Regions from separate parts of the Lysinibacillus sp. FSL W8-0992 genome, predicted to be linked through region 3. Evidence: riboswitches for the same ligand, from Rfam matches in the RefSeq annotation. Region 3 holds a riboswitch; each other region holds the start of a gene.
The links. A riboswitch is a leader RNA that binds a small molecule or an ion and turns the genes downstream of it on or off. The one in region 3 is predicted to bind cobalamin.
Positions count from the first base shown of each region.

Region 1: linked by a shared signal. The riboswitch ahead of NSQ74_RS19355 (S-layer homology domain-containing protein) and the one ahead of NSQ74_RS05335 (hypothetical protein) in region 3 are both predicted to bind cobalamin.
Region 2: linked by a shared signal. The riboswitch ahead of NSQ74_RS06175 (FecCD family ABC transporter permease) and the one ahead of NSQ74_RS05335 (hypothetical protein) in region 3 are both predicted to bind cobalamin.

Region 1 is NZ_JBBOZQ010000001.1:3,852,147-3,862,393, reverse strand. Features, by position in the region: gene NSQ74_RS19400 (hypothetical protein) at 104-472, shown strand; gene NSQ74_RS19395 (hypothetical protein) at 526-1,407, shown strand; gene NSQ74_RS19390 (hypothetical protein) at 1,767-1,934, opposite strand; gene NSQ74_RS19385 (tautomerase family protein) at 2,150-2,539, shown strand; gene NSQ74_RS19380 (hypothetical protein) at 2,581-2,937, shown strand; gene NSQ74_RS19375 (branched-chain amino acid aminotransferase) at 3,050-4,114, opposite strand; gene NSQ74_RS19370 (AraC family transcriptional regulator) at 4,532-5,398, shown strand; gene NSQ74_RS19365 (phospholipase A2 family protein) at 5,546-5,809, opposite strand; gene NSQ74_RS19360 (DUF418 domain-containing protein) at 6,170-7,213, shown strand; cobalamin riboswitch at 7,427-7,623, shown strand; gene NSQ74_RS19355 (S-layer homology domain-containing protein) at 7,791-10,247, shown strand, end outside.
Region 2 is NZ_JBBOZQ010000001.1:1,269,746-1,279,992, forward strand. Features, by position in the region: gene NSQ74_RS06160 (sensor histidine kinase) at 1-75, shown strand, start outside; gene NSQ74_RS06165 (response regulator transcription factor) at 82-765, shown strand; gene NSQ74_RS06170 (YdhK family protein) at 803-1,384, opposite strand; cobalamin riboswitch at 1,562-1,754, shown strand; gene NSQ74_RS06175 (FecCD family ABC transporter permease) at 1,903-2,949, shown strand; gene NSQ74_RS06180 (heme ABC transporter ATP-binding protein) at 2,954-3,736, shown strand; gene NSQ74_RS06185 (hypothetical protein) at 4,433-4,603, shown strand; gene NSQ74_RS06190 (endonuclease Q family protein) at 4,672-5,841, shown strand; gene NSQ74_RS06195 (S-layer homology domain-containing protein) at 5,955-7,574, shown strand; gene NSQ74_RS06200 (DUF2653 family protein) at 7,708-7,995, opposite strand; gene NSQ74_RS06205 (hypothetical protein) at 7,983-8,456, opposite strand; gene NSQ74_RS06210 (YdcF family protein) at 8,643-9,656, shown strand; gene NSQ74_RS06215 (SEL1-like repeat protein) at 9,730-10,247, shown strand, end outside.
Region 3 is NZ_JBBOZQ010000001.1:1,093,557-1,103,803, reverse strand. Features, by position in the region: gene NSQ74_RS05355 (putative RNA methyltransferase) at 54-884, opposite strand; gene NSQ74_RS05350 (MATE family efflux transporter) at 885-2,264, opposite strand; gene NSQ74_RS05345 (tyrosine-protein phosphatase) at 2,408-3,175, opposite strand; gene NSQ74_RS05340 (ABC transporter substrate-binding protein) at 3,446-4,405, opposite strand; gene NSQ74_RS05335 (hypothetical protein) at 4,407-4,949, opposite strand; cobalamin riboswitch at 5,105-5,314, opposite strand; gene NSQ74_RS05330 (glutathione peroxidase) at 5,469-6,014, opposite strand; gene NSQ74_RS05325 (hypothetical protein) at 6,252-6,800, opposite strand; gene ytvI (sporulation integral membrane protein YtvI) at 6,894-7,952, shown strand; gene NSQ74_RS05315 (C40 family peptidase) at 8,366-9,529, opposite strand; gene NSQ74_RS05310 (ABC1 kinase family protein) at 10,084-10,247, opposite strand, start outside.

The sequences.
Region 1 (10,247 bases), 2.8 Mb from region 3:
TCGCCGTGTGCGATGAAAGTTGCCTGCACGGTGAAGGCTCGTTATAAAACCGAGATATAGAGATGGATAAAACGAGAATAGCGTATTTTTACCTGTAACAAATGTGAGTGGAAGTTCAATAGATTTATCACCGGGTGGCGTTAGAAATACAATTACTTGGACAGATAATCAATCATCTGTAGGAACGGTTACTTATACGATAAAACGCAACACAAGCAATAGTTTAGTAGGGGCAATTGTTTTACATTCAAGCATTGCGAGTGGTACACAACGCTGGAATGATGATACAGCAACACCATTTACGACATATTATTATTTCATTGAAGCAACTAATGGTGTAGAAACGGCTGTAACTGCAGGTTATGAATTAAGAACTACTGAGAATAAGTATGCTTTAACTAAAAATTACAAAAATACCCACTTTGCCAACCTTGTATTTAATCCGGTAACAGAGTCATTTGACGAAGTGTAGTATTTCCAAGTAGCCTAATAACTTAGGCTACTTATTTTTAAGAGGTGAAATTAATGGAAATTTTAAATCTTACTTCAAGTAATTATAGTATGTTTTTAACTTTTTTGAATCCTAATCATTTTAAAAGGTTGCAATTAATGGACGCAAGTTTATGGGGAATAGGTTTAGTTGATCATACACGTCCAATAGGTATCCTTATTGCAGACATCAATTTTGATAATAAGTCAGCAGCGATTACACATTTAGTTGTAAATGATGAGGAGAATGCCCATCATTTTGTTATGCAACTATATAATGAAGCGGAAAATTATTTTGAAAAGATCGGCTTTTTAATAACAGAAATAACGCTTACTATGAACAGTAAATCTGATGACTTCATAAATATATTAACCAATCAAGGTTGGAGTGGGAATGTACAAGGCATAGAAAAATATGTGCTGGATTTTAATCGAATACAACAAAATGAATGGTTATGGAATTTAAAAATACCTACTAGTTTAACAGTAGTACCTTGGAGTCAGCATGTGAGTGAGATATTTAGAGAAGCAATTTCTAATAAGAATAAGTTTGATGATCATGTCTATCCTTTTGTTCAGAATTTAGGCGTTGTCGATGAAGAATTTAGCTTTGCTTTATTTCTTGAAGGAGATTTAGTGGGGTGGTGCATTGCTGAGAGAGTTGCGCAGAACATGATACTTTTACCCCATTCTTATGTGAAGCGTTTGCCCGCTACCAGATTGGGAGGAGGGGGGATGTTAGTGTATGCCCCCGTTGTCAAAAGGGCGATAGAAGAGAATATGTTCGTGACATTTTTTACTGATGTAGATAATACATCGATGCAAAATATTATTAATAGACGTTTTAAAGAATGCGTAATACAAAAGAAATTATTAGTTCGTTTAGTAAAAAAAGAGAATGTTACTAGTATTCATTAGTCTCCTATTAAAATTATAACACCTCTGATAGAAGGGATAAGACTCCGCTTCCAAATAATTCAACAACTTTTTTTGAACCAAAACTACATTGTATGATTTTAAGGTAATGGATGGCGGTTAGAAGTCGCTCTCGGTATGTGTTTTTATTGGAAGCTAATATAAAAATTTGTTGAATGGACAACGCTTGAACAACTACAGTTTCAGAAAATAACTCAGATTGTTGCGGGTTATTAGAGGCTTAAGGATAATATCAAAAATTTTAAAATAAAATTCACACATTCCGATAATAAATTTAATGATAAAACCAGCTCTATTATATTAGAGCTGGTTTTTTTATGTCTGATGAATTTAAGGAAGACTTACTCCTTAGATTTGTCATCAGTTTTGTTTTGATCATCCATATGTTCTTTGTGTGTCGAAGGTGCTTCAGTATCGTTAGGCTCCGTTTTTTCTTTCGCATTACCACACCCAAATAATAATCCTGTTGTTAGGATTGCTGTAAAAGTACCGATAATTAATTTTTTCATACTTCACCTCATAATGGAATTTTATACTTTTATTCTTGCCCTTATTTTGGACTTCATACATCGTTCATTTATTAAAGTTTGCCCAATTTAAAAATACTTCTTCTCAGTGTTATTTTTAACCAAAATGGATATATATGTTAAGATAATGATGCGGATAAAAAAGGTCATACATTTTAGAATAGAATGGGTGGTTAGAAGAGAAAGGTGAGATGAGCATGAGTCAAATTAAAATATATGGTATTAAGGACAGTTTAGATCCTATTAAGGCAGCATTATCGACTATTATTCATTCTTGTATGATGGAGGCACTGGGATTGCCATCCGATAAGAAATTTCATCGTTTTTTCCCAATGAATAAAGAAGATTTTTATTTTCCTAGTGAAAGAACTGAAGCATATACCATTATTGAAATTAGTATGTTCGAAGGTCGTACGATAGAAACGAAAAAACAATTACTCGCATTGCTGTTTGAAAAAATTAACAGTCAATTAAGTATAGCTCCTCAGGATATAGAAATTACTATTTTTGAAACACCTAAGCATAACTGGGGGATACGAGGACTACCTGGGGATGAGTTAGCATTGAATTATAAAGTAAATGTTTGAGCTTTTTTAGACGATTAATAAACTAGATGAGGTGAACTACTGTGATAAAAAAAGGCTACTTCATAGACAAGGAAAAAAATCAGATTTATAACAATGAAGTAGTAGTGGCAAGTAAAATCTACTCTAATAATTTTACGTTGCAGGAACTTGGACAAATGATTTTTAATGGCGAAGTAGAAGAAGTATTTATCTGTAACTATCAAACGGAACGAAAAAGTACATTAGAGTGTTTATTAATACATGATGTTAAGTCAGAATGGGCTACTAAGTATAAAAATAACATTTGCCTTGATGATGAGGCATATTTAAATGATTTCCCAAATGGATATTGTTTTTTTGTTGAGCTTTGGGAAAGCGAAAAAGGTCCAATTATTTTGGTGTTATTCCAATATCATTAAACGACAAAAAACGGAGACGATTATATTAGTGGCTTATGTTGTGCTACAAAAACGATCACAGTAAAAAAGTGTTAGATTGATTTCGATCAATCTAACACTTTTTTGTATATTTTTATAATTTAATCGTCCAACCAAATGTATCTTCAAGCGTGCCATTTTGAATGCCTGTTAATGTTTCGTAAAGCATTTGTGAAACTTCACCAATCTCACCGTTATTAATCACTATTTTTTCATCTTGCCATTTTAATTCTCCAACAGGTGAAATAACCGCAGCTGTTCCTGTACCAAATGCTTCTTCCAAAGTGCCATTATGATAAGCCTCTACCACTTCATCAATTGAAATACGACGTTCTTCGACTGGAATGTTTTTCTCCTTTAATACTTGAAGCATTGAATTACGTGTAATTCCAGGTAAGATGCTACCATTTAATGCTGGTGTGATGACTGTTCCGTTTATTTTGAAGAATATATTCATGCTACCTACTTCTTCGATGTAACGGTGTTCTTTACCGTCTAGCCATAAAGTTTGAGAGTAGCCTTCCTTATTCGCAATTTCTTGTCCTTTTAAGGCGCTCGCATAGTTACCAGCAGTTTTTGCTTCGCCGGTGCCGCCAACTACAGCTCTTACAAAATGTTGTTCCACCATGATTTTTACTGGATTAATGCCCTCTTTGTAGTACGAGCCTGATGGAGACATAATGATGATAAATTTATAGTTTTTAGAAGGGTGTACACCTAAGTGTGGCTCAGTAGCAATAATAAATGGACGGATATAAAGAGATGTTCCAGGTGCCTTTGGAACCCATTCACGATCCAATGTTACTAACTGCTTTAACGCCTCTAACGCCAATTCTTCATCAATTGCTGGAATGACAATACGCTCATTCGAATGATTTAAGCGGTTAAAATTACGGTCAGGACGGAATAAAAGGACCCTATTATCCACTGTTGCATAAGCTTTTAATCCTTCAAATACAGCTTGTCCATAATGGAAAACTGCTGCCGAAGGATCTAGTGAAAGCGGCTGATACGGGATAATACGTGGATCATGCCAACCCATGCCTTCTGTGTAATCGACTATAAACATATGATCTGTAAAAAATTGACCAAAACCTAATTGGTCTGCTGCAGGTTTTTCTTTTGGGTTTGTTGTTATCTCTTTTGTTATCTCTAACATGTCATATCCTCCGCGTATTGTGTCATTAGATGAAATATCTATAATACTTAATAATACTGTTTATTTTAAATTAATTAAATACTAAGAATCTACTAATAATTAATAAAATTGCTGATTTATTTACTTTTCAGCAACAAATAACACTTATTGCAAAGATTTTATTCGTAGCGTTACGCTACCGTTGATGCTTTTCGCTCACTTAAATGTTCATGATACTTCTTGAAATTTTTATGTTATTGCCTTGTATAAATGATTATTATTGAAGTAGTAGTACTTTTAAGTAAAGGATTGGAAAATTGTCGATATGTAGTAGACTATGCATACAACTGAGTGGACCAGTCCAAAGATAGCATAAAAAGACAGGAAGAAAAAACTAGAATACGTTAATCTTTAAGCAAGGAGTGAGGGCATTTGAGTTTGAGTTGGATTGAGTCGATTCAAAAAGCAATAAATTATATAGAAGAGCATTTGCAAGAAACGATTACAATGGAGCAAATCGCAAACGAAGTGAATGCATCTGTATTTCATTTTCAACGAACATTTTCTATTTTAACGGATATGTCAATTGCGGATTATATAAGACGAAGAAGATTGACTTTAGCAGCACAGGAATTAATCAATACAGATATAAAAGTAATCGATCTCGCCTTCAAATATGGCTACGACTCTCCCGAAGCTTTTACAAAAGCATTTCGAAAGCAACATAACGTAACGCCGAGTGAAGCACGAAAACAGCAAGGACCATTACAATCATATAACCGCCTTGTAATCCAGGTGAGTCTGAAGGGAGCAGAACCAATGAAGTATAACATTGTAGAAAAAGAAAAGTTCCAAGTTGTAGGAGTAAAAAGAACGTATAATTGCCAAAAAGGCGAGAATTTGCAAGGTATTCCTGTATTTTGGGATGAAGTAAATCGTCAAGGAATGGACGAGCAACTATTTGCATTAAATGATGGACAAATTAAAGGGGTATTGGGTGTTTGTGTACCAGACGAAAACTATAAAGAAAATAATTTAATCGATTATTGGATTGGAACAGATCACGTAGGGGCGGATGTACCGGAAAATTTATTAGCGATGGAAGTGCCAGCATCAAAATGGGTTGTGTTTGAAGTACATGGCCCAATGCCGGATGCGATGCAAAATGCATGGAAGCAAATTTTCTCCGAATGGTTCCCGTCGAATCCATATGAGCCTGCTGGAACACCTGAATTAGAGGTTTATACAGAGGAAGATCCTACAAGCGAAAATCTCTATTCGGAAATTTGGATTCCAATTAAGTAAAAGTGCCCATAAAAGTGCCAGGCACTCAAACAATTTTTAAAAAATTTTGTGAAAAGTGCCGCCCGTAGCGGAAATCAACGGCAATAGACATTTATATTTCTTTAAAGCCAAGAATGAAACTTGTTGTTCATTCTTGGCTTTTGACGTTTAAAAGAAATTATTACGCAAATCAAAAACTTTGAAGAACAGTCTAGCATCTCTGCCCATTTTGCTATTGGTATTCATATGTGCTAATAAACATTGCTGAAATAATTCATCGCAATTTTTTGTTCTACCATATTTTGAATAACAAGCATCATGCTTCTTACAACAAGAGTCAACAGCATTTGTTGGTGAACCAGGTCCTGAACATCCAGGTCCGCAATATTTATAGCCAGGATAACAAAATCTTAATCTTCTATTCCTATTCACCTTGGTCACCTCTTTTCAAAATAGTCTACATACTATAAAATATGTTGTCTTAACTTTTGAAAAGGGATGAAAAACTAAGGAAAACATGAAAAATATTGAGACGAAATTTCACATTTCATTAGCCACTAATGCATTAGACTACGCTTGATAATAATATGAATAAAAGAAGGGTCTTGGAAATTAATCCAGACCTTTTTTTTATTGTTTGACTAAGAAACTGCAATTTTAAATAAATCGTTAAGATAAATGAAATCCTTCAGTTAAGGTTTTTGTAAGCTAATCAACAAACTGCTGTAAGGTTGCCTAGATATAATAGCCAAGGAGCATGAATTGCAGTATTGAAGATAAGGAGTTGAAAGCATGAATCCATCCGTTACACAAAAAGAAAGAATTGTGTCCTTAGATATTATTCGGGGATTAGCGTTATTTGGTATTTTATTTATTAATGTAGGTGCTTATCAAATAGTAGTTGAAGGAGGACCGGTGCCAGCCTATAGTAAATTCAATAGTGTGATTGATACACTAATTGATATATTCATTGAGAAAAAATTCTTTTCCATTTTTTCATTTCTTTTCGGTGTCGGTTTTTATATTTTTGCTTCACGCGCTGAAGCAAGAGGTGATAAGCCTCGATGGCGTTTTGCAAGACGTTTACTAGCATTATTTGTTATTGGGATTGTGCACATATTTTTTTTCTGGGGTTCCATCCTTTCTGCATATGCAGTAATAGGTTTGTTCTTACTACCATTTTATCGAGCGCAGATTGATACAATTCGTAACTGGCTTATTGGCATAATTACTGTTCACATTGTAAGCATACTTGGGCAAATGTTTTTGCCAAACTTAGCTATCCTTTCAACAGTTTTCAATGTACTAGGGAATGATACAATAACTATTTTTATTATGTTTTTAACAGGTTTTCTAGTAGCAAAAGCTGACTGGATAAGAAATGTGAGACAACTTACCAAACAAATAAAGTTGGTCTTATATGTAACAGCTCCAATATTTGTAGCTATATCTAGTTGGATTTGGTTTGCATCTCAAAATGATGATCAAAAGCTTCAATTAGTACTAGGTTTAGGTGTAATCCCGACTACATATTTTTATTTAGCGAGTTTATTCCTGATTCTAGAACACAAAAATGTTGTAAAAATGCTACAGCCAATTGGACGGGTAGGTCAGATGGCATTTACAAATTACTTAGCTCAGAGTTTTATAGGGTTAGCTATTATATCGCTCATGGGACTCGAAGTACTTTCGACTTCCTATATTGTCATCATTGCCATTATGATTTTTGTAATTCAAATCATCTTTAGTATCATTTATTTTAAATTTTTCAAAATTGGGCCATTGGAAAAAGTGTGGAGATGGATGACGTACGGAAGAAAAGTAACGACAAAATAATGATTTCAACGTCAGAGTATTATTGCTCTGGCGTTTTTTATTGATAATACTTTTGTGCTTAAATATAGAATTGCAAATAAGAAGAACATAATATGCGATATCAATGCAAATATAAGCAGATTCAACTTCATTATTTTTAGATAATTATTAATGATTGTTTTTTTTAACTATTTTGAAAAAATGGAAACTATGCTAAACTTAGCATTAAGTGAATAGCGAATGCAGAATAAAGGTGCTCTTTTAAGAGCTTAATAGGGAATTCGGTGCAAATCCGAAGCTGTTTCCGCAACTGTATGTGTAGATGACCCCAGAAAACACCACTGTCAAACGAGGAAAAATGCCTCAAGTAGATGGGAAGGTTCTGATTAGGGTACACAAGCCAGGAGACCTGCCTTTATTTCATCGTATTAAATCTCTTCGGAAGCTAGGAGAATTTACGGCAAATAGATGGACAGGCAAATAGTATTTTGAGCCTTTTTCTGTTTTCCTTGGATGCTCTCTCTTTTATTAGAGAAGCATCTTTTTTATTTTCTAGTTATTGCAAGCGCATTCATCTATAAAAATTGGGGGGAAAGAAATGGACTTTTATAAAAAATGGTTGAATATAGCGATTGTCTTTATCTTATCATTTTCGTTATTATCACCCGTTGCATTCGCTGAGACACAACAAAATGATGCTAGTGAGTTAGAAACAGATTCTAGTATTCAAACTAATGAAGAATCATTAGAGAAAGAAATGACCGAGCAAACGGAAAGCGAACTATCTCCTATTACCAGTAATGATAGTGCGACGATATTTAATAATACTGAACCTAAAGGTTATGTGACGGTTTCCGTAGAGAAGTTTACACTTGGGCAGGGATACATAAAGGAACCTGTTCGTGTTCCTTTTTATGAAGGGGATAATATAGCTAAGGTTATAGTTAACCTGTTAGGAGAAGGCAACTATGACATTACAGGGTCTGTAGAAGAAAGCTTTTACTTATCAGGGGTCTTTGATCCTGATCCTGGAGAAGTGAGCGTCCCAAAATACATTCTTGATGAATCTGGTCCAGTTGATGGAAGAATAGAATCCGACTGGTTAAATCAAATGGACTATACAACTATGTCGGGCTGGATGGTAGCTGTAAATAATAACTTTATTCCTCGAGGTGCTTCTGAATGGTTCCCAGAAGATGGTGATATCATTAGATGGCAGTTTACAGTATGGGGGTATGGAGCAGATTTAGGTGGTGGCTTAGAGGGAAGTAGTTTAATTACTCCAGCGAATAAAGACGAGTTAACAGCGAAAATTGCCGAAATTAATAGCTCGCCAACTAAAAACGAAATTTTAGCAAATGAACAAGTAAAGTCTTCTTATGACGCCGCCTACGTGCAGCTTAAAAATATGGAGAGTAGTCAAACAAATGTGGATGCAGCACTTACCCATTTAAATGCTGCTTTAAATGGAGAAGGGGAAGAAATCGTTAAAGCTGATAAAACAGCTTTGCAAACAGCGGTTCAACAAGCTGAACAAACAAAAGCTTCTGTGAAAGTAAGTTTAGATGGAAAAGATGTAGCTCCTACTGATTACTGGGTTACTCAAGCTGAAATAGATGCATATACAAATGAAATTATAGACGCACAGGAACTAATCGCAGATGAAAATGCCAGTCAAGAAGAAATAGATGCAAAAGTTTTAGCACTAAATCAAGCCACAAATGCATTTAGTAAAAAACCTGGTTTACAAACGGATATTACTAGCACAGTGAAAATTACTGTGGCACATAAAGCTGTGATGTTAAAGCTTTATGATACGAATGAGCAAGAAATAAACATAGGCTCTGGTGTTGAAGGGACATACAATGTTTATACAGCAACTATACCAGTAGGAAGTTATCGCTACGAAGGATTTGATAGCAATCATAACAGTGTTGGCGGTGGTCAGCTAACAGTAAAAGCAGAATCAAATCAAGAATTTCAATTCCGCCAGCTTAATTTTAAAGCTAGTAATACAAGTTGGAATGTTAATAGCGATTACACTGTAAAAGTTGGGCAAGAAATACCGAACGATACGTCATTAAAACTAGGTAAAGTAACAACACAAGGACAGACTCCAGTACTAGCTCTAGTAGGGGAAAAAATCTACTATACGTTTGAGCCAGATGCAAAGCATACACAATATGTTCCAGTTAGTAATAGCACTACAGTAACACTTTCGGCCACAGCTCAAACAATTAGTGCAGCTATTCCGTTTTCTGGGGATATTAAGTTTACAGTCCCTGAAGATGCTGAATTATTTGTAGGAAAAAAAATTAAACACTTTATTGCATTTGAAGAAGTCCTGCCTGAAGGGGTAGCTACGATTAACCCGGATGGTACAAAAACATTTTCTTTCAAGTTAACAAACAATGGTGATTATAACTACCGAGTTAGCCAAGCAGGAAAACTTACAAATGTAGGTACATTTAAAGCAAATGCTCAAAATGCAACATTGGCAATTACAAAACAACAGCTCTCAATTCAATCGCCAACAGCAATTTTAAATAAAGGAACATATCTTGAAGGTAATATTTATTTAAATATTAATGAGCAAAATCATTTGAAGTTAAACCAAGGAGAAAGCTTCAATTTACTAACATTACGAAGCTGGCAAGCATTAATAGAAGGAATTAACAACTATTTCTTTGAGCCTGATTTCCATTATGAAATCATAACAGGCGATGATGTAATTCAAATTGATCCTGGTAAGCCAGGAAGTTATTCGACAGTCAAAGCATTGAAAAATGGTACAGCTGTTGTAAAAGTGACGTATGACGCATTGAAGGTTAATGGTTCCGGATACATTAGTGATGCGAATGATGCATTTAGTGCTATTTGGCCAGAAAATGTCGGTCTCTTTGTTGTGACTGTTGGTCAAGGTGAAACAGGTATTTCTACAGGTATAGAAAGTAACAAAGAACGTAATCAAAAAATTAATGAAGGTAAAAAAGGTGGGGACCTTCTAAACTTACAAAATGGTGTTTTTGATGCTGATATTGATAGTGTTTACTAT
Region 2 (10,247 bases), 180 kb from region 3:
GCACACGGAGGGGAAGTAACCGTTGTTAGTGAGGAAAACAAAGGGACTACTTTTGAATTATTATTTAAGGGGTAGGAACAAATGAAAACATTATTATTAATTGACGATGAACCAAGGATGCTGGAGTTACTAACGCTTTATTTAGAGCCTTCTTTTCATTGCATAGCGATGTCATCAGTTAGAGATGCTTTAGACTATTTAGAAGAAAATCATGTAGATTTAGTGCTGTTAGATATTATGATGCCAGATATGGATGGTTGGCAAGCTTGTCAGGAAATAAGGAAGTTTTGGGATGTACCGGTCATTATGCTAACAGCAAAAGCGGAACAGGCTGATATTATAAAAGGCTTAAATTTGGGAGCAGACGACTACATTTTAAAGCCTTTTGACGAGGAAGAGTTAGTAGCACGCATACATGCTGTATTAAGAAGAACAAAAACTGAAGAAACTATCATTTTTTTTGAAGGGCTACGATTAAATAAAGAATCTATTGAATTGTCTTTTCAACAAGAAGCTATTGTTTTAACGCCGAAAGAATTTTCGATGTTAGCGCTGTTTCTTGAATATCAAAATAAAGTTTTCTCAAGAGAGCATTTAATTAATACAGTTTGGGGATATAACGGTACTATTGAAGACCGAACAATTGATTCGCATGTCCGCAATTTACGGGAAAAACTAAGGAAAAGTGGCTTTCCTGTTGATGATTACTTACAGACAGTGTGGGGAATCGGCTATAAATGGCATAAGCTTGCTGACAAAAAGTAATTACAAACACCCTCTGATGGCAGAGGGTGTTTCGTTTTTATTTTGACGTTAGTTCACTATCTGTAACCCATTTATGATTTTTCATTTCTTCACCAGTAGTTGTTAATGGAAAATCAATCATATAAACGGTCGTTTGTACTGCGTCATCAATGCGAACAGTAGCATTTTCCATGCCTTTCATATGTGCAGCATCTGTTTTGACTTCAGTGCCTGGAGACAATGGGGCAACACCTGGATCTATTAATTCCTCATGTATTACCCATTTATGATTTTCTATTTTCTTTCCACCAGTAGTCGGTTCATAGGAGATAATATAGGCAGTTGTATCATATGCCCCAACAATCGTTGCTTCGGCGCCTGCCATCCCAGACATATGTCCTTCCTTAATAATAGCAGTACTGCCTACAGGGAATTTAGGGTTTTTAGCAGTTTTTAAAGTGGATGGAACTTCACCCGAGCTGGAATGATTCATCTCTTCTCCATGGCCTGTTTCTGCACTATGGTCCATTGCGTCACCATTAGCAGAGTCCGTCTTCGCTGCATCGTCAGAGCAAGCTGATAATATTAGTAAAGCCATTGCTGCTATAAAGCCTAGGAAAAAATTTCTTTTTAATACCATATGAATTTCCTCCTTACTATTTATTTGTCTTTAATGTAACAAGTAAATGTGCAGAAATTATGGATTAGGTTTTGTGCAAAATCCATTTGTATGAAGTTGAAAAGAGGAAAGATTGATTCCTAGATGAAAGAAGCTATAGACTACGATAATTATGTATGATAGAATCGTCATAATTTTAAAATTTCAGAAACTAATGGTGTGACGCTTGTTAACAAGTGCCACTTAAAAGGGAAGTCGGTGTAAGTCCGACGCTGTCCCGCAACTGTAACGAGGAGTTCTATGATGTAGTAGCCACTGTTTTTAGAATGGGAAGGCAATCATAGTAACGTTGAATCGAAGCCAGGAGACCTGCCAATTAGTTCATACCTGTAATGCCCACGAGGATGCAAGCAATTACGGACAATTGATGGATACTTCTCCAACTTTGTTTAACCTAGGGTATTTCTATGCATTCGTGCGTAGAATACCCTTTTTTATTGCTTCGTATTTATCAAGATTGATAAGGAGTTAATAAGCAAATGAATAAAAAATTTATGCTATTTTCATTGACCCTTCTTTTAGTACTGATTGCTTCAATGACGGTTGCTATTATGATTGGCTCAGTGTCAATTACACCGCTACATGTATGGAAGGTTATTTTCTCGAAAATTCCTATTTTCTCAAATACGATAGAGCCTGATTGGAGCCGCTCACAAGAAATTATTATATGGCAAATACGTGTCCCACGTGTCATGCTTGCAGCCATTGTTGGAGCAGGTTTAGCTATTGCTGGAGCAGCTGTGCAAGCACTTGTCCGTAATTCTATTGCAGATCCATATATTTTAGGTATTTCTTCAGGTGCGACAGTTGGTGCCACGGCTGTCATCATTTTAGGCGCTTTTTCATTTTTAGGTATTTACGCCCTTTCAGTAGCTGCTTTTCTAGGCTCCTTTATAGCAATTGTGTTGGTATTTTTCTTGTCACGTGTAGGGGGACGTATTTCTATTTTCCGTTTGTTGCTAGCAGGAATGGCTGTATCGTTTATATTATCTGCTACTTCAAATTTTATGTTAATGATGTCTAAGGAAGAGGGCGGTATAAAAGCCGTTATGTATTGGATGCTTGGAAGTCTTGCGGGCGCAAAATGGAGTAATTTATTCATTCCAGCTATTATCTTTTTCATCGTTTTTGGTTTGTTATGGCTACATTATCGAAATTTAAATTTATTACTACTTGGGGAAGAAGCGGCGGTCACATTAGGTGTTAATCTTCAACAATTTCGAATTCAATTGATACTACTCGTATCATTACTAACAGGTGTGCTCGTTGCGGTAAGTGGCTCCATTGGGTTTGTTGGTTTAATAATTCCGCATATCGTGCGATTAATAGTAGGGTCTAATTATAAATATGTTATCCCTATTAGCGCATTATTAGGAGGGATTTTCTTAGTTTGGGCAGATGCGATTGCCCGCGTGATAATAGCTCCAGAAGAAATGCCAATTGGAATCATTACTGCCTTTTGTGGCGGTCCATTTTTCATTTGGCTACTACGCCGTAACAATTATTCATTTGGTGAAGGAGATTAAAGGTATGACATTAGAGGCGAAGCATGTATCATTCTCCATTCATGATCAGCGCATATTAAAAGAAGTAAGCATTCAAATAAAGGAAAAGCAATTTGTCGGTTTAATTGGTCCTAATGGTAGTGGAAAGTCGACACTATTGAAAAATATGTATCGGTTATTAAAGCCCGAAAGTGGAACAGTATTATTGAATGAGGAAGATATTTTTCAGCAATCAAGTAGAGCGATTGCAAAAAATTTAGCCGTAGTTAGTCAGGAAACACCTGTGTTATTCGACTTTAATGTAAAAGATTTGGTGAGCATGGGAAGAACGCCACATAAGAAGCTTTTTGAAATGGACGATAAGGAAGACTTTAAAATAGTGAAAGAGGCATTGTCTCAAACGGGTATTGCCCATTTAGAAACACGCAGCTTTAGTTCCCTTTCTGGAGGAGAAAAAAAGAGAGTGATGGTTGCACGTGCACTAGCACAACAGGCGCAAGTGCTTATTTTAGATGAGCCTACTAATCATTTAGACATTCAGCATCAATTACAATTAATGGACTTAATTCAAACATTGCATTTGACTGTTGTCGCTGCCTTACATGATTTGAATATGGCTGCTATGTACTGTGATCAAATTTATGTTTTACAACAAGGTAGTATTGTTCATTACGGCACACCAGAAGAAGTGTTAACGCCTAAACTGCTTCGTGATGTTTTTGGAGTATACGCCGATATTCAAACACATCCACTGACAGGCAAACCGTATTTAACATATGTATCTGAACAATTCACAAAAACTACATAAGTGCCAGTCACTCAAACAATTCTGATACAATTTGCATAAAGCATTGCAAGTAGGGTATTTATAAATAACCAAGTAAAAATCCACGCACACTCCTGCTGCTTACAATGTGCCCGCGGAAAGCGAAGTGGATTTTTATGATATAGGAAGTCTGATATTTGTTAGGTGTATATGCGGAGCACCAGTCACACAAATAATTTACTGTGTAAGTATTGAATTTTATGGTTAACCAAGTAAAAATCCACGCAGACTCCTGCGGGAACGCACGTAACGTAAGACGCAACAAACGGCGCGCAGCGACGGTTGCGGCTGACAATGTACCCGCCGGAAAGCGAAGTGGATTTTTATGATATAGGAAGTCTGATGCTTTTGTTAGGTGTATATGCGGAGCACCAGTCACACAAATAATTTACTGTGTAAGTATTGAATTTTATGGTTAACCAAGTAAAAATCCACGTAGACTCCTGCGGGAACGCACGTAACGTAAGACGCAACAAGCGGCGCGCAGCGACGGTTGCGGCTTACAATGTGCTCGCCGGAAAGCGAAGTGGATTTTTATGATATAGGAAGTCTGATGCTTTTGTTAGGGTCTATGCTAATGCCAGTCACCAAAACAATTCAGAAGATTTTTGCGGTTTAATTTTTGTATAGTTGTGAGATATTCGGGGAACGTTACTTTTGAAAGGATGCGTGACGAATATGGAAGAGATTAAATTTGCACAATTAGATCACACACAGCTAGAAAAAATTAATGAGCTAGAAAAGAAAATTGGTGTTACTTTAGTTGCTTATGATGCAGCGGCAACACCAAATCAAGGTTCAGGTTCATACGACACTGATAATAGTACAAATCAAAACCATCCATCTTAAATAATGAAAACGCCTTGCAACAATGTAAGGTTTTTTCATTTTATAATCGAACAAAAGGAGCTGTATACATGTTTCAGGACTATTATACGGATTTACATATTCACATTGGACGAACAATGAGTGGGCGAGCAGTGAAGATTACGGGAAGTAAAACTTTAACATTATCGCGAATTTTAGAGATGACTAGTGCAAAAAAAGGGCTTGATATAATCGGCATTATTGATTGTCATTCGCCAGAAGTACTTGCTGAGATGGAGATGATGATAAAACGCGGTGAACTAGAAGAGTTATCGGAAGGGGGCCTTCGGTTTCAAGAAACTACGCTTATTCCAGGCTCGGAAATTGAGATTTATGATAGCAACTGTCATGGCCCAATTCATGTGCTAGCTTATTTTCCTACTATCGCAGTGATGGAAGATTTTTCGGTTTGGATGAGAGGCTTTATGAAAAACATTCATTTAAGTTCACAGCGTATTTATTGTGATGGACAAGCGCTGCAACAAAAAGTTCGAGAATTAGGGGGTCTTTTTATTCCAGCGCATGTTTTTACACCATTTAAAAGTTTATTTGGAAGAGGCGTTCACCACAGTTTAACTGAAGTGTTTGATCCACAGCTTATAGATGCTATAGAACTTGGTTTAAGCTCTGATACCAATATGGTAAAAAATATATGGGAAATTCAGCGGTATACATTTGTGACTAATTCGGATGCTCATTCGCTTGGCAAAATTGCACGTGAATATCAAAAACTACGATTAAAGGCAGCTAATTTTACCGAATTAAAGATGGCACTCCATGAACAGGATGGGCGAGGCGTAATAGCTAATTATGGGTTAAACCCATTGCTTGGCAAATACCATCAAACAGTATGCGCTAAATGTGGTAAGCAGTTAAACGATGGGGATACAATTTGCAGGTCGTGTGGAAGTTCACAAATCGTGAAAGGCGTTGCGACTCGAATTATGGAACTATCTGATTTGAATAGTGCTGAACGTGAGAGACCACCGTATATTCATCAAGTACCACTTGATTTTATACCAGGTTTAGGTCCGAAAATGATGGAAAGATTACTTCACGCATTTGGAACTGAAATGACAATTTTACATCGTATTACAACCGAGCAGCTTGCAGAAATTGTGCCACTTAAAATAGCAAAGATGATTGATTTAGCTAGAACAGGACAATTAAATATTGCAGTTGGTGGAGGAGGCGTCTACGGAAAGGTCCAATCTGAATAGGGTAAATCTTTAGGTGAATATAGGGCGATTTTAGGTATTTACTATTAATGTTCCCATTTTTATCCTCAATCTAGTAAACTAGAAATTATTAGATGTGCAGGAGGAGTGGGAATATGCAATTTTCAAAGAAATTTCGTTTTTTAGCTGCTAGTGTACTAGCTTTACAGTTAATAGTCCCTGTAGGAGCAAGTGCAGAGAATAAGCAAGATGACATTGCGCCAAGCTGGGTCGTACAAGCTGATTATGTGGCGCTAGGTGATTCATTGGCACATGGCATGAATGAGGTTGGAGCAATAGGTCTTGGTTATACAGATTTTGTTGCACAGGCATTGCAACAAGCGGGTTTGTTAACATCTTATAATAAAGGCTTTGCCTATTCAGGCTATACAACGAAAAATGTGTTGGCAGACTTACAAGGTGACGTAGAAAAACCTGTGACTGGGTTTGGTTATACAAATGATCGTGCAAAGCTTAGAGCGTCGATTCAGGAAGCGGAGCTAGTTACGTTAACTGCTGGTGCGAACGATTTATTGCCTATTTTAAAAGAAGCAACAACAACTGGTATAGATACTGCGGCCATTTTAAAAACATCGCAAGAAGCGATAAGTAATATAGCCGCCATTTTAGCGGAAATTAAAAAGCTGAATCCGCAAGTGCAAATTTATGTTATGGGCTACTATAATTCTTTCCCATATTATAGCGAAGAGCTGCAGACACAATTTAAAATGCTATTAGGAATTATGAATGCTTCTATTAAAACAACTGCCGAAAAAGCAGGTGCAATATTTGTGCCGACTTTCGACGTTGTGGCTAAAGATGTGCCAACTTATTTACCAAATCCAGAAAACATTCATTTAAGTGAAGCAGGCTATCTAGCTGTAGCAAATCAAGCATTTTTACCAATTATTAAAGCAAGCCCATTATGGGATGCCTCTTCTGCAATCCAAGTCAATGTTGAAAGTAGTACAGCGGCAAAGGTAAATTGGCAAGCAGCAACAGATAATGAGGGTGTTACGAAATACAATGTTTATGTAAATAATAAGCTCTACTCTACAGTTAACGCTGATCAAATGACGATAACGCTCGATAGTTTAACAGAAAATACTGCTTATACAGTTGCTATAAAAGCGTTAGATGCGGCTGGTAATGAAAGTGTTCAAAGTCCAACTGCAACATTTACAACAGGTAGTAAAGTACAATTTCTAGATATAAAAAATCATTGGGCAACGGAGTTTATTCAAAAAGCAGCTGAAACAGGCATTTTGAAGGGCTATGCGGATGGAACATTTAGACCTGAACAAAATATAACACGTGCCCAAGCAGCGGCAATGCTCGTTAGAAGTTTAGGTTTAACAACGAAAGACAAAGCTCCATTCATAGATATTGCAAGCTACGATGCAGAAACACAAGCAGAAATTGCAGCAGCTTACGCCCATGGGCTTATTAAAGGGTCTGATGGCAAGTTTAATCCGAGTCAGCCAATTACACGTGCGCAATTAGCATTAATGATTAACCGCGCATATAATCAGCAGCTCAATCAAGCATATGTTGCGAAAAGTAGTACACCCTTTACGGATATAGATAGCTATAATGAAGAGACGAAAAATGCTATCACAATGCTATATGAGCTTGGTATTGTAATAGGGAGTGAGGGAAAATTTTCTCCAGAAGCAGCAACAAAGCGTAGTCATGCAGCTAAAATCTTTGTTAACTTTAGTGAGCTATTGAAATAATCAGCAGTAAGTGTTCGTGAGGGTAATGTAATGTCGCCAATATAGTTGAGATTTACGGCCATGAATCCTACAAAAAAGCCGTTCAATAAATCGACTGTAAGATTTATTGAACGGCTATTCTTTTTGTTAAGAACTATGATAGTTTGGCAATAATGCCTTCTTCATCATCTAATATTAGCTCAATACCTGTTGAGAAAGGGTCTTGGTGTAGAACGTCTTTTATCCATACACGTAGAGCGCCAATCATAGCGGCAGTATTTAAAACTTCCATTTGACCATTTGTTTCAACTTCTGCGCCGAAGCCTGTTTCATCTTCATAAGTTAACTCAACAAGTACATCTTCTGGGCGAAGATTTTTATGATATGCCTGTGATAGGCAAATCGCATTGATAATATCTTGTTCGTTAATTATTTGTGCCATTGTGTAGCTTCCTGTTCTTTACGTTTTTTATCTTTAAACATATTGATAATTTTAACGACAAGCATCACAATAACAACAATTGCAGCAACGTTGATTAATAAGCCTAAAATATTACCAAGCATTCCTAGACCACTAAATAGACTACCGAATAATAGACCTGCTAAACCACCTAGCATTAAGCCTTTCATTAGGCCACCAGAGAAAAAGCCGCCTTTTTTCGCAGTAGTATCTGTTTTGTTTGTAGACGTAGTATTATTTTTATTTGTTGTAGCATTATTTTGGTCTTTAGATTTATCCTGAGATTTTTGGATATTTGAACTATTGTTATTGTTTGAGAAGCCTTTTTTACCTGACTTATAAGATTTCGCTTCAGCAGTCGGTGTGTCCGAAATTAATAATGTTGCACCAACTGACGCAAACATAAGTGTCGCTGCGAAAAGAGCAGCAATAATTTTTTTCATTACTTACATTCCTCCAATATAATTTTATATTTTGTCATAAACTAGTTCTTAATAGTAATTTTACATGAACTATAGTGAAAAATAAAATATTCACTACCTGTAATTTAGGAAATTTGCAATATATGAACAAGTAGTGTCAATATACTGCTGAATGGGGAATAGTAAGGAAGGAAAGGGGTAAATGTAATGCTACCAACAATGACATTATTGATTTCAGTATTTTTAATGCTATATATTACGGAAAAAAGGCGATTCTTTAATGCTGTAGTTTTAGGATTAATAGGCTTGAATTTATTTGTAGGAATAACAACACGTTATGCATTATTCATTAACGAACAAGGCATTGTGTCCAAGATGGGCATAATGACGTTGTTTGGTATTATCCCTAGTATAATGTTGTTATTATCTATCGCGATGTTTTTCAATAGCAAAATCCTACTTGAAAAAGAAGGACGAAGAATTCGAAATTTATTATTAGCTGTATTTGGATTGGCTTTCCTATTAATGATGATTGGATATGTCTTTATATTTTTTACAAATATCGAAAATGGATTTTGGCATATTCTTTTCTTTTATGCATTTTTGATTTTTGCTTATACAGTATTTTTATATACAAGTGTGATGGTCTACGCTATTATTTATCATTTTACACCGATAACATACGAGCCTCGTTATATTATTGTGCTCGGATCGGGCCTTATCGGTGACAAAGTTCCCCCTCTGCTAGCAAGTCGTTTAGATGAAGCTGTTAAGCAATATAAAAAATATGGGGAACGTCCCTTTATTATCGTCTCGGGTGGGCGTGGAAGTGATGAAAAAGTTTCAGAAGCATTTGCGATGGAAACATATATAATAGATGAATACCAAATACCGCATCGCAAAATATTGATGGAAGATAGATCAACAAATACAGAACAGAATATGGCTTTCTCAAAAGCAACTATGGATGCGCATGCGCAAGGAAGGAAATATCGTTCCCTTTTTGTTACGAATAACTTCCACGTATTTCGCGCAAGCATTTATGCTAGAAGGGCAAAGCTAGATGCACAAGGTGTAGGTTCTAAAACAGCGTTGTATTATATACCTAACGCTTTTACTCGGGAATTTATCGGTTTATTAGAAATGTATAAATGGGTACATGTAACGGTCTTTTTCGTCATTACATTATTAATAGGACTCATGTTAAGAGCATATGTGTAACCATTCTTGAACTGCCTTCCATATAATAGTAGCAAGGCAGTTTTTTTACATAGTGTGCAAGGGGGGAAAACAAATGTATGGGCAATTTTTAGCAAAGCAAAATAAGGAACGAACGGAGTCCTTACAACAGCTAACACATATACAGAATACATGGTTTGCACAAAATTTATCTTTACTCAATTTGGATGAAGTACAACTGACGACCTTGCAAAAAATGCTATATCAAGTTATTCAAGGATTGTTAAGAAAAAAACAACAACGTCACTTGCAAATTGTACATCCAGAGCAAACACAAACAGTACAAGATAATGTTTTAACACTGTTAGCAGAATACGATGACTTATTGCGTGAGGCAATACCACTCCCTATTTATATTTTAATATGGCAAATTACTTCTTTAGAGAAGTTAGCTTATACAACAGAAGTTGTGGATGATGTTCTCGATATACTGGAATGGTATGTTATGAAACAGGACGAAGCGGTCGAACTATTTGAAGAAGAAGATTTAGATCATGAAGAAATCATTGATTTATACAAAGCAGCAATTGAAGAACAAGATGCAGATGCCCAGTTTGAGCTAGGAGAATATTA
Region 3 (10,247 bases):
TTGTAATCGAAAAGAGTTGTATACTGCAATTGTCCAAGTCAAAACTATTTTATTTAGACCCGACCTACTAGGACATCGACATCAATCGTGATTTCATTTACAGTCACTTCTGCATGCTGCGCCTTATGCCAGCCCATCGGCGTCATTTCAAGCAGTGCAGGAACGAGCACAGAAGCAAGTGGCACCGTATAAGTTATACGCTCTACTGTGACATTTGAAAAACTTTCACGAAAGCGTTCTACAGTTTGCTCATTGGAGTATGTTTCTTTTGCAGAATCAGCATAAAGTTGTGAACGTAATTGTTGCAAATAGCCACTTTGTGGTACCACTTTTACGACACATCCATTTGATGTAAGCAATCGTTTAAATTCTTCATAGTTAGCTGGGGATAAAATATTTAAAATAACATCAAAGCTTGTCTTGGCAAATGGACTCTTTGCTAAGTCACCAACACACCAGATTTGCTTTGGATAATGCCGAGCAGCTGCAAGAATACCCTCTTTTGCAATATCAATACCAATGCCTATCCCTTGTTTTTGCGACAGTATACGGGCTAAATGTGATCCCTCTCCACAGCCTGTATCAAGCACTGTTTTGGCTTCTCCTATTAGTTCTGCTATTTTCTCCTCTAGTGGATCATATAGACCACTATCAATAATCGTTTTACGGGATTCAAAAAGATCTTTACTATATTTAGAAGCTGCACTATGCGTCAGCATATTTACATAACCTTGCTTAGCAATATCAAAGGAATGGTTTGCTGAACATGTAAGCCTCCCTTGATCATAGACCTGCATGGACTCCTGACAAATCGGACAAGCAAATAACCCGATATTTGCATCTATTAACGCTGCTCCTGCAGCACGTTTAGAAAGTGCTCCCATTTAATTCGCCTCCTTTTGTTCAGTAGGTGAGACAATTGCAAAACGCTCCCACTTTCGACTTTTCCATCTAAAGTATACGATAATGGCACGCATCCATTCATCTGCTGAAATAGCTAACCATATCCCTACTAGTCCCCAATCTAAAACAAATACAAATAAATAGCCAAGTGGCAAACTCATGCAGACCATCGATAAAAAGCCGATTTTCACAGGAAATCTTGCATCGCCTGAAGCACGTAATGAATTAATAACTACGATATTCATCGTACGACCTGTTTCTAATAAAATACTTAATGCTAATACAGACCCACCAATGGCTATAATCTCTGCATTATCTGTAAATATGCTCATTAACTGTTTTCTAAAAATCGTCACTACACTTACCATTAGTATTGTAAAAATAAAAGCTGAGCGCACGCTTATCCATAATTGATGATAAGCCTCATCTTTTTTACCCGCGCCTACATAGCGGCCAATAATAATAGCTGTCCCCGTACCGATTGCAACCGCAAACAAATACGTAAACATCGAAATATTCATTGCATATTGTCTTGCTGCAAGCGTTTCAGATCCTATATAAGTTGCATAATAGAGGAAGACAATTTGGCAAAATTGATAAAGCACTTGCTCAAATGCAGACGGTAACCCGATATTTAAAATTTTTCTAACATACTCTTTTGAAAAAGTGAAATAGTATTCGATTTTCACACGTATCTCCATTACCTGATACAACAGCCATGCAAATACAATAACCGCAAGTCCACGACTAATAATGGAGGAAATCGCAGCCCCTTTCACACCCAATTCCGGCAATCCTAAATTACCAAAAATCAAACCGTAGTTTAACACGACGTGAACGACATTCATACCGAGTGATACATACATTGTCTGCTTCGTCCAACCATGTACACGAATAATAGCCGCTAATGCATTAATAATAGCTTGTAAAAAAATAAAACTACCAATTATGACTAAATAACTTTGGGCATATTGTAAGACATCGCCCTTCAAATTCATCATCGTCATTAAATGGCTTGAGCCTAAGAAAAACAGAGCACTCATAATCAGCCCAACAATTAAGTTCATCGTAATTGCCAACGCTGAAATCTTTGTAGCCTCTAATAATCTTTTTGAACCTAAATATTGCGAGACAACTATCGCAGCACCATTGCCTACCACTTCAAGAATTAATATCGCAATATGAATGTATTGATTTGCTGCGCCCACACCTGATACAGCGTTATCCGATAAGGCACTTAACATAAATGTATCGGCTAATCCCATCAACATAAATAAAAAAACTTCTAAAAAAATCGGCCATGTTAAATGAAATAGACTAAATTGGTCTGCCGAATGTTTCTCTCTAATCGCATTTCCCAACAACTTCACTTCTCTCTATATTACATAAAAATCTATTGTATCTTATCACAGATTTACTACTGTAAAGGATAGCTAATACAAAAATATTTTGAATAGCTTACAAAAAAATCCCTCTCACTAACTTACTGTGAAAGGGCGGCCTATTAGCATAAGCAATTTTCTTGTAATTGCTGGCGTTTTTCTGTTGTTAAACCAAACTCTTGCTCTAAAAACACTGTTTTCGAACCATAACGACTATCTATAGCATCGAAGGCAGCTTGCAAATAATCCTCACGTGCTGACATTAATGCATGGAACTGTTGTAACTCTTGGTCATTAAAAGTATTTTGTATTGCCTGTGCCATTCGTTCTACCATAGGGCGTAAATAAATATTCGTATCTAAATAGTCTTGCATAATGGTTTCCTCGGGTACATCTAAAGCGAGCAAAATGAGCGCACCGCCAATTCCCGTTCGATCTTTTCCTACGGCACAGTGATGGACGAGGCCTAAATTATCTGGATTTTGAATTGTAGACATTAATTTTTTAAATGAAGCATTGTTAAATGGCATTTGTGCATAAAAATCGCGGAACATCTCTGGGCTTACAACCTTATAAAAATTGTGGCCGCCGGTATTTGTCGGCATCTCAAATGCGTGGTTGCCTTTTGCAGGAATTTGAATATACTTTGCTCCCTTGAATGTGGGGTTAGGATTATTTTGAGCCTCTTGTTGATCTCGGTAATCGAAAATTGTTTTTACTCCTAGTGCTTCAAAGCGCTCCTTATCCGCCGGTGTCATCTTACCTAGTGCAGCCGAACGATATAGCAATCCATTCTTAACCACTCTGCCATCTCGCGTCTTATAGCCACCCATATCGCGGAAATTTAAGACTGCCTCAAACGGAATAACCTTCATGTCAAACTGTGTCATCCACTACGCCTCCCTTATTTAAGCAATCATTTATAGTTCTATTTTATAGAACAACTGAAGATAATACCAATTATTCACAATGCCTTTTAGTAGAGATTCAAAGTCTATGAATCACCGATTGTCTTGAAGATATCGGAGGTTGAAGACCGTGAAGCCTGTACTTAGCGGACAACAACATTCACAAGCAAAAAAGTGTTAGATTGATTGCAGTCAATCTAACACTTTATCTATTTTGCCCAAATTTTAATGGTTGGCTTTCACCATTTATCCTTATTTAAATAATTCGGGATATACTGCTTTTGCTACCATCTCAACAGCTTCACCAATACGTGGACCTGGACGATTGGAAATATCAGTATCAATATAATTTACTGCTTTATCTTGAATAGCAGTAATTGTATTCCATCCATCACGCCCAAGAATTTCGCCTACTGAGTCTTCTACATAGTTTACTGTTGTTAAAATAACTTGAGGATTTTTCGCGATAACATCTTCCTCAGAAACTTTTACCCATCCTGTTTGATCACCAAATACATTGTTCACATTCGCTGCATCAAGAATCTCTTGTTGGAAAGTACCAGCTGCTGTTGTATAAATATCTGGCTTAGGGCTAATTTCTAAATAAACATTTTTCGGTGTTTCTACAGTTTTTACTTTTGCTTGCACATCCGCAATTTTCGCTTTAATATCTTTGTTTAATTGCTCACCTTTATCTTGAACACCCATCACTTCAGCGATTTGTTGAATATCTCCAAAAACATCTTCAAATGATGCGGCTGATTTAATAACAAATACTTTCACGCCTGCATCTTCAAGACCTTTAAGGGCATCTAGTGTCTCGTCATTACCTGTGTAATAAGCAATTACAACATCTGGCTTTAACGCTACAATTTTCTCGCTATTGAATGTTACGGAATCTGACACTCGTTCGATTTTTTTTGCTTCTTCTGGGTACGTATCATATTCAGTTGCCCCAACTACTTTATCGCCAACACCTAGTGCAAATAGAACTTCAGTGTTACTCGGTTGTAATGACACAACCGTTTTTGGTACTGCATCAAATGCTACTTCTACATCGCGATCATCTGTCACTTTGTAGCCTGTTTGCTCAGCTTGTTGTCCTGTTTTCGATGTATCGTCCTTTTTAGTTTCATTTGCTGTGCCGCAACCTGCCAATACAAGTGCTAACATTAACACTGTAAGCCATTGGAATTTAAATAGTTTCTTCACTTTACACATTCTCCTTCTTTTTCTTCATCGGATATGATTTGCTTATAAACGGTATTTCAGCAATACCAGCTTGTTGATTCATGTATACAGCCATTACAAAAAATACATTAGCTAATAATCCTAAGTAGTCGAAAAGGATGGCTGGTACTTCTCTTTCCTCAGAAACTTTATGTAGAACACGGTATGATTTTTTTGCCTCACTACGACATAAATGAAGCGCAGTTGCAGCCCCCGTACCTTGTGGTAAAACAAAGTTTTGGATTTCTTCCTTTACATGCCCCACATAAAAATCATAGCGCTCACTAAGCCATAACAAATCTTCTTCCGTTACCGCTAATTTGCCACGTACTGAGCCATTTACATGGTAGGCCATTGGTAAAATAGTCAATAAATCTGTCGCCACTACTTCAACTTTTTCAGCTTTTACAGCCGTCAATGCTACACCGACATGAGTTGTTAAACTATCCGTACGAATCTCAAAATCTACTGTAGATATTTTTTCACGCATGAACGGGTAGCAAGAATAACGGGCATCTTTTTTCATACTTAGTCCCTTCTTTCTTTCATGAACAGATTTTGCTTTACAGGTGCATAAAAAAACGCCGCTCCCTAGGGAACGACGAAAATAGCATATATAGTGCCGCCTCACGCGACATTGCCTATGTATTTGCCGTATATCCTCCTAGCTTCCGAAGAGTTTTTATACATTAAATAAAGGTCGGTCTCCTGGCTCGTACAGCTCACTACCCAATGCAGTAGCGATATCATAAAACCTTCCCATCTTGGGTCTTCCCCTTTTCGACAGTGGCATTTTTTATGATTCTTGTACTTACAGTTGCGGAAACAGCTTCGGTTTTACACCGAATTCCCGATTATGCTAAAGTTAGCACCATTATTCTGCAAGAATTATTCACTTGATTAGCAGTTTATCATATATTGATTCGAAAGAGTAGTTGCGAGATTGTGGAATATTCGAATATATTTATACAAAACTTAGCACTATTTCTACATAGTGATCCGCTATTTGTTATTCCAGCCTAAAAATTCTGATTAAAATAGCTAGTTATAAAATTTTTTCAATAGCTTGCTCAATATCTAATTGTGAATCTGTTGGTTCAAAGCGCTCAACTGTATGACCTTGATTATCTACTAAAAATTTCGTAAAGTTCCAACGAATGTTACGTCCATCTAAAAAGCTAGGTGCAATTTGGATAATAGCCTCAGCTAACATCTTTTCCTGCATATTCGCCTTTCCGAATTCACGAAAATCTACTTCATGCTTTAAATAATTGAATAACGGATGTGTCTCTTCTCCATTAACCTGAACTAGTTCAAAAATCGGGAAAGTTACTCCGTAGTTAAGTTGACAAAGTTGAGTTGTCTCAACTCCATCTTCTGGGTTCTGCTGTCCAAACTGATTACATGGGAAACCTAAAACAACGAAATTTTCCTTGTCATATTTATTATACATTTTTTGTAAATCTTCAAATTGATATGTAAAATCACATTGGTTGGCTGTGTTGACGATTAACATTGTCTTTCCACGAAATGTCTCCATTGATAAAATTTCACCATTGGGCTTTTTCACTAAATAATTATAAATCCCCATTTTTTCGACCCGACCCTTTCTTATTTACAAAAATTATACTGTTACTATGCTATATACAGTTGCAGATTTACGTGTTTCCTCTTTATAGATAGTTTCTGGCTCTCGCTTATACTAAAGCTTACGTCAGTATATAAGACCTATCAAAAACTGAATCCATCCTCCTGTTTTCATTATAATCAATAACTTTTCTTTCTTCAAAATAACACACTTGGGCATAAAAATAGTCATCTCGCTATTTTAACGGATGGCTGTTTTATATTTCTTTTTGTATTTTATATCCTGCTCTTCTTCTATTAATCTCTTTGCAATATCCAGTAAGTTTTGATCATTCGTAGCATCAAACAATTTCTTGAAGGAGACAATAATATCATATCGAATACGCGATGGTTGCTTTTCATCGATACATGTTTGGAACCTTTTCGCTAAATACGAAACAATTAAATCCCTTTGAACTTGTCCAGCAAGCCCAATTTGCCAAATTGCTTGAAGAGCATGCCTTGCAGTTACTGTTTTTTCATCATATGTTACGGCCCAAATTTTTAAAAAATCATCCAGAACACGTTCTTCCGGGTCACTTTTTGCTGCTAATGCACATAAAAACTGTGCTGCCCGTGCACGAGCATGTCCATCTGTATATGTAAGGGCTTTAATAAGCTGTTCCCAAACTGCATATGTCCAATCTACTGGTTCTTGCATAATTTTTATCAATCTTCTATACGACTCGTATTCAATCTCACGGTCACGCTCTGTTAAATTACTAAAAAGTTGCAAAATCTCTTTTTCCATGATTTATCCCTACCTTCATTCTTTCAGAACGTTTTCAAATTTTAATTTTTTTATGTTACACTTTACTTAAAAATAACGATAAAAGGAGAGCTTATGAATAGAACTATAACTCGAAAGTTGACTATACGAACTCTAGCGATTATATGCCTACTTATAGCCTTATATTTTATCATTCCTGTCTCCGTGCCAATTATTTTAGCAGGTGTTACAGCTTTTTTATTAGAACCCATTGTTATGTTTTTTAAACGAAAATGGAAAATGTCGCGAAAAATAGCTGTTGCTTTTATATACATAGTAAGTGTTATTTTTATTTCTATTATTTGTTACTTTACTATTACGCAACTAATGTCGCAAATTATTTCCATTTCAAAGCAAGCACCTTACTATATTTCTAAATTATCCGAGATGTGGGGTCATATGCAAGAGAATATTTCAAAATATACAGAAGACTTTCCAACTGAAGTGAGTGCTTCACTTCAAAAAACGACAACCGACTTCATTGAGAAAGTTGAAGAATCTTTTTTAAACTTCTTTAATTATACCAAAGTTACGACCTTCTTTTCACAAATTCCAAGCCTCTTTATAAGTCTTCTTGTTTATATGATCGCCCTATTTCTATTTATGCTAGATTTACCAAAATTAAAACAGTCAACTTACAAATTTTTAAAGCCTACAACTGAAGAGAAATTGAAAATTATTACTAATCGTTTAAAAGATGCATTTTTCGGTTTTATGAAGGCTCAGATTCTTGTTAGCTTTATTATAGCTGGGGTTACACTTGTAGGTTTACTACTTATTCAACCGAAATATGTGATAGTAATGACCATAATTATTTGGATTATTGATGTTATCCCGTTCCTTGGCTCAATTATTATTTTAGCACCTTGGGGAACTTATCACCTCCTGATGGGTAATACAGCGATTGCCATTAAGCTCTTTGTTCTTGCAGCTATTTTATTAATTATTCGCCGAACTGTCGAGCCTAAAGTAATGGGTGCACATATCGGCTTACCCCCTCTGCCAACATTAATCGCGATGTTTATCGGTTTGCAATTGTTTGGCGTCATCGGCTTACTCGTAGGACCATTTGTTATCATCTTCCTCTTCGCCTTAAAAGAAACAGGGGTTATCAAATTCAATTTCAAAATTTAATATAAGATTAGATTGAAAAAAATATACTGCAGTAAGGGATATTCTATTTGATGGGCGTATAAATACCAAAAGGCACTCTCGGTTCTTTTTAAACAGAGGGTGCCTTACATTTTTGTCTATTTACGACTACTAGAATATGAAGTTATAAATTGATTGACTCCGCTTTCTTTAAGAAGTGTTTGATTATTACTGCTCCTTCTACACAAGTAATGTAAGCAGTTGGCGCAATCGTTTTTTCGTGTGATTTAATTGTTTGGACCAAATTCCTTAGTGTCTGTTACAGTTTTTAAAACTGTTATACAGATTTATGTTTATAGATTTTCAAATAAAAATAGCACCCATTATCGTTACTTGATAATGAATGCTATTTTATTTAACTTTTTTGCTATTAAAATCGTCTAACTAATATAGACTTATTGAATACGACCGAAGCCTACTAAATATTGGTTCCACCAATCAAGTGACTCAATGACTACCCCTTTATTTTGAGCATCAATCATTGTGTTATTACCAAGGTAAATACCAACATGCGCTACGCCTGAGCCATAGCTGAAGAATACTAAGTCACCAACACGAGCTTCACTTGCTGAAATTCGTTTTGTTGATAAATATTGTTGTGATGCTGTACGAGGTAATGATACGCCAGCTTGCTTGTAAGACCATTGTACAAGACCTGAGCAGTCAAAGCCTGTTGTAGGATTACTGCCACCCCAAACATATGAACGACCTAGGAATTGCTTCGCTGTAGAAATAGCATCACCTGAAGATGCAGTACCTGAACCAGATCCAACTATGATTGGTTGAGGTTTGCTACCACCGTTATTTTTACCGCTAGTGTTAGTGTTGTTGTTATTGTTGTTGACATGAACTACAGGTGTAGCTGCTTGAAGTGCACGTAAACGAGCTGCTTCTTCTTCCGCTGCCTTACGCTCTGCTTCAAGACGCTCTTCTTCTTGTTTCGTTGCAATTTGTGCCTTTAATGCAAGTGATTTTGCTTGGTTTTCAGCTTTTTTTACTTCCATTTCGCTTTCTTTTTGTTGAAGCTCTTGGAATTGTTTTTGAAGCTCTTTTTGTTTTTCGTCTAATGTTGCTTTTTGTTCTTCTAATTTCGCTTTGTCTGCTTCTTGTTGATTTACTAGCTCTTGGTCAGCATCCATTAATGTTTTTACCGCTACGACACGGTCCATTAAATCTGCAAAGCTCTTCGATTCTAGAACAACGCTTAAGTATACACCCACTGTGTTATCTTGTGCTTGGTATGCAGCCATACGCTCACTTAAAATAGTTGAACGTTGCTCAATACGTTTTTCAGTTTCAACAATACCTGCATCTACTTCTTTTATATCTGCTTGTACTTGGTTAAATACTTTAACTTTTTGATCAATTTCTTGTTGAAGTTGGTCTAACTCTTTTTCTAAACTTTTAACTTCTGCATCAATTTTCGCTTTTTTATCTATCATATGCTGAGACGTTTCTTCAGCGTGTGCTTCAATCGGTTGAACTGTATTAAATAATAGGCCGCCTGCAAGTGCTAATGCTAGCACCATCGACTTACGCCATTTATTACGCTTACCCATGGGTCTTCATTTCCCTTCATCTATCAATTTCGCTCTTTATTTTCCTATGTAAATACATGAACGATCATTTTAAAATCTTATGTTTTTATTAGCCTTTTAAAGTTTAGCATTATTGCCGTAACTTTTATACTATTTCCGACCGTTTTAATAGTTTAGTAAAACTCGAAATATAATTGTAACATTGTAATTAATACGACATTTTTCTACAAAACGTTAATATAACGCTACAAATTACTACAAATTTCTCTAAATAGCACCTTGCGCCTTGGTTATTTGTAATCTTTTTGTAATATAAAAAGGTAGGAGAATCATCCCCTACCTCAAACTGTATCCAAACTCATAGAATTAAACTACTACCATTGATTTCTGCTTCGGGCGAGCGCTTGCCGCTCCAATCAACTGAAAATGTACATTGTGAAAAACACTAGGAAATATGCGATTGACGACTTTAATTGCTTAACAAAATTGCATTGCAGCCAATGCCTACTAAATGACAAAATACAGTAATAGTGAATTTCTTTATACTTTTAATCAGCACTTTGTAGTGTCTTCTCCTACCTCATTGAGCGTAGCGCTTGAATAGATAGTCTTACTAATAAAATTGCACATAAGAACAACCCTAGATAAGCGGCAGTATTCAAATACACTGCATACGACTCATGAATGAATTGAGAAATTGCTAGTAGTGCGACCGAGATAATACCAAATGTAATGCCGA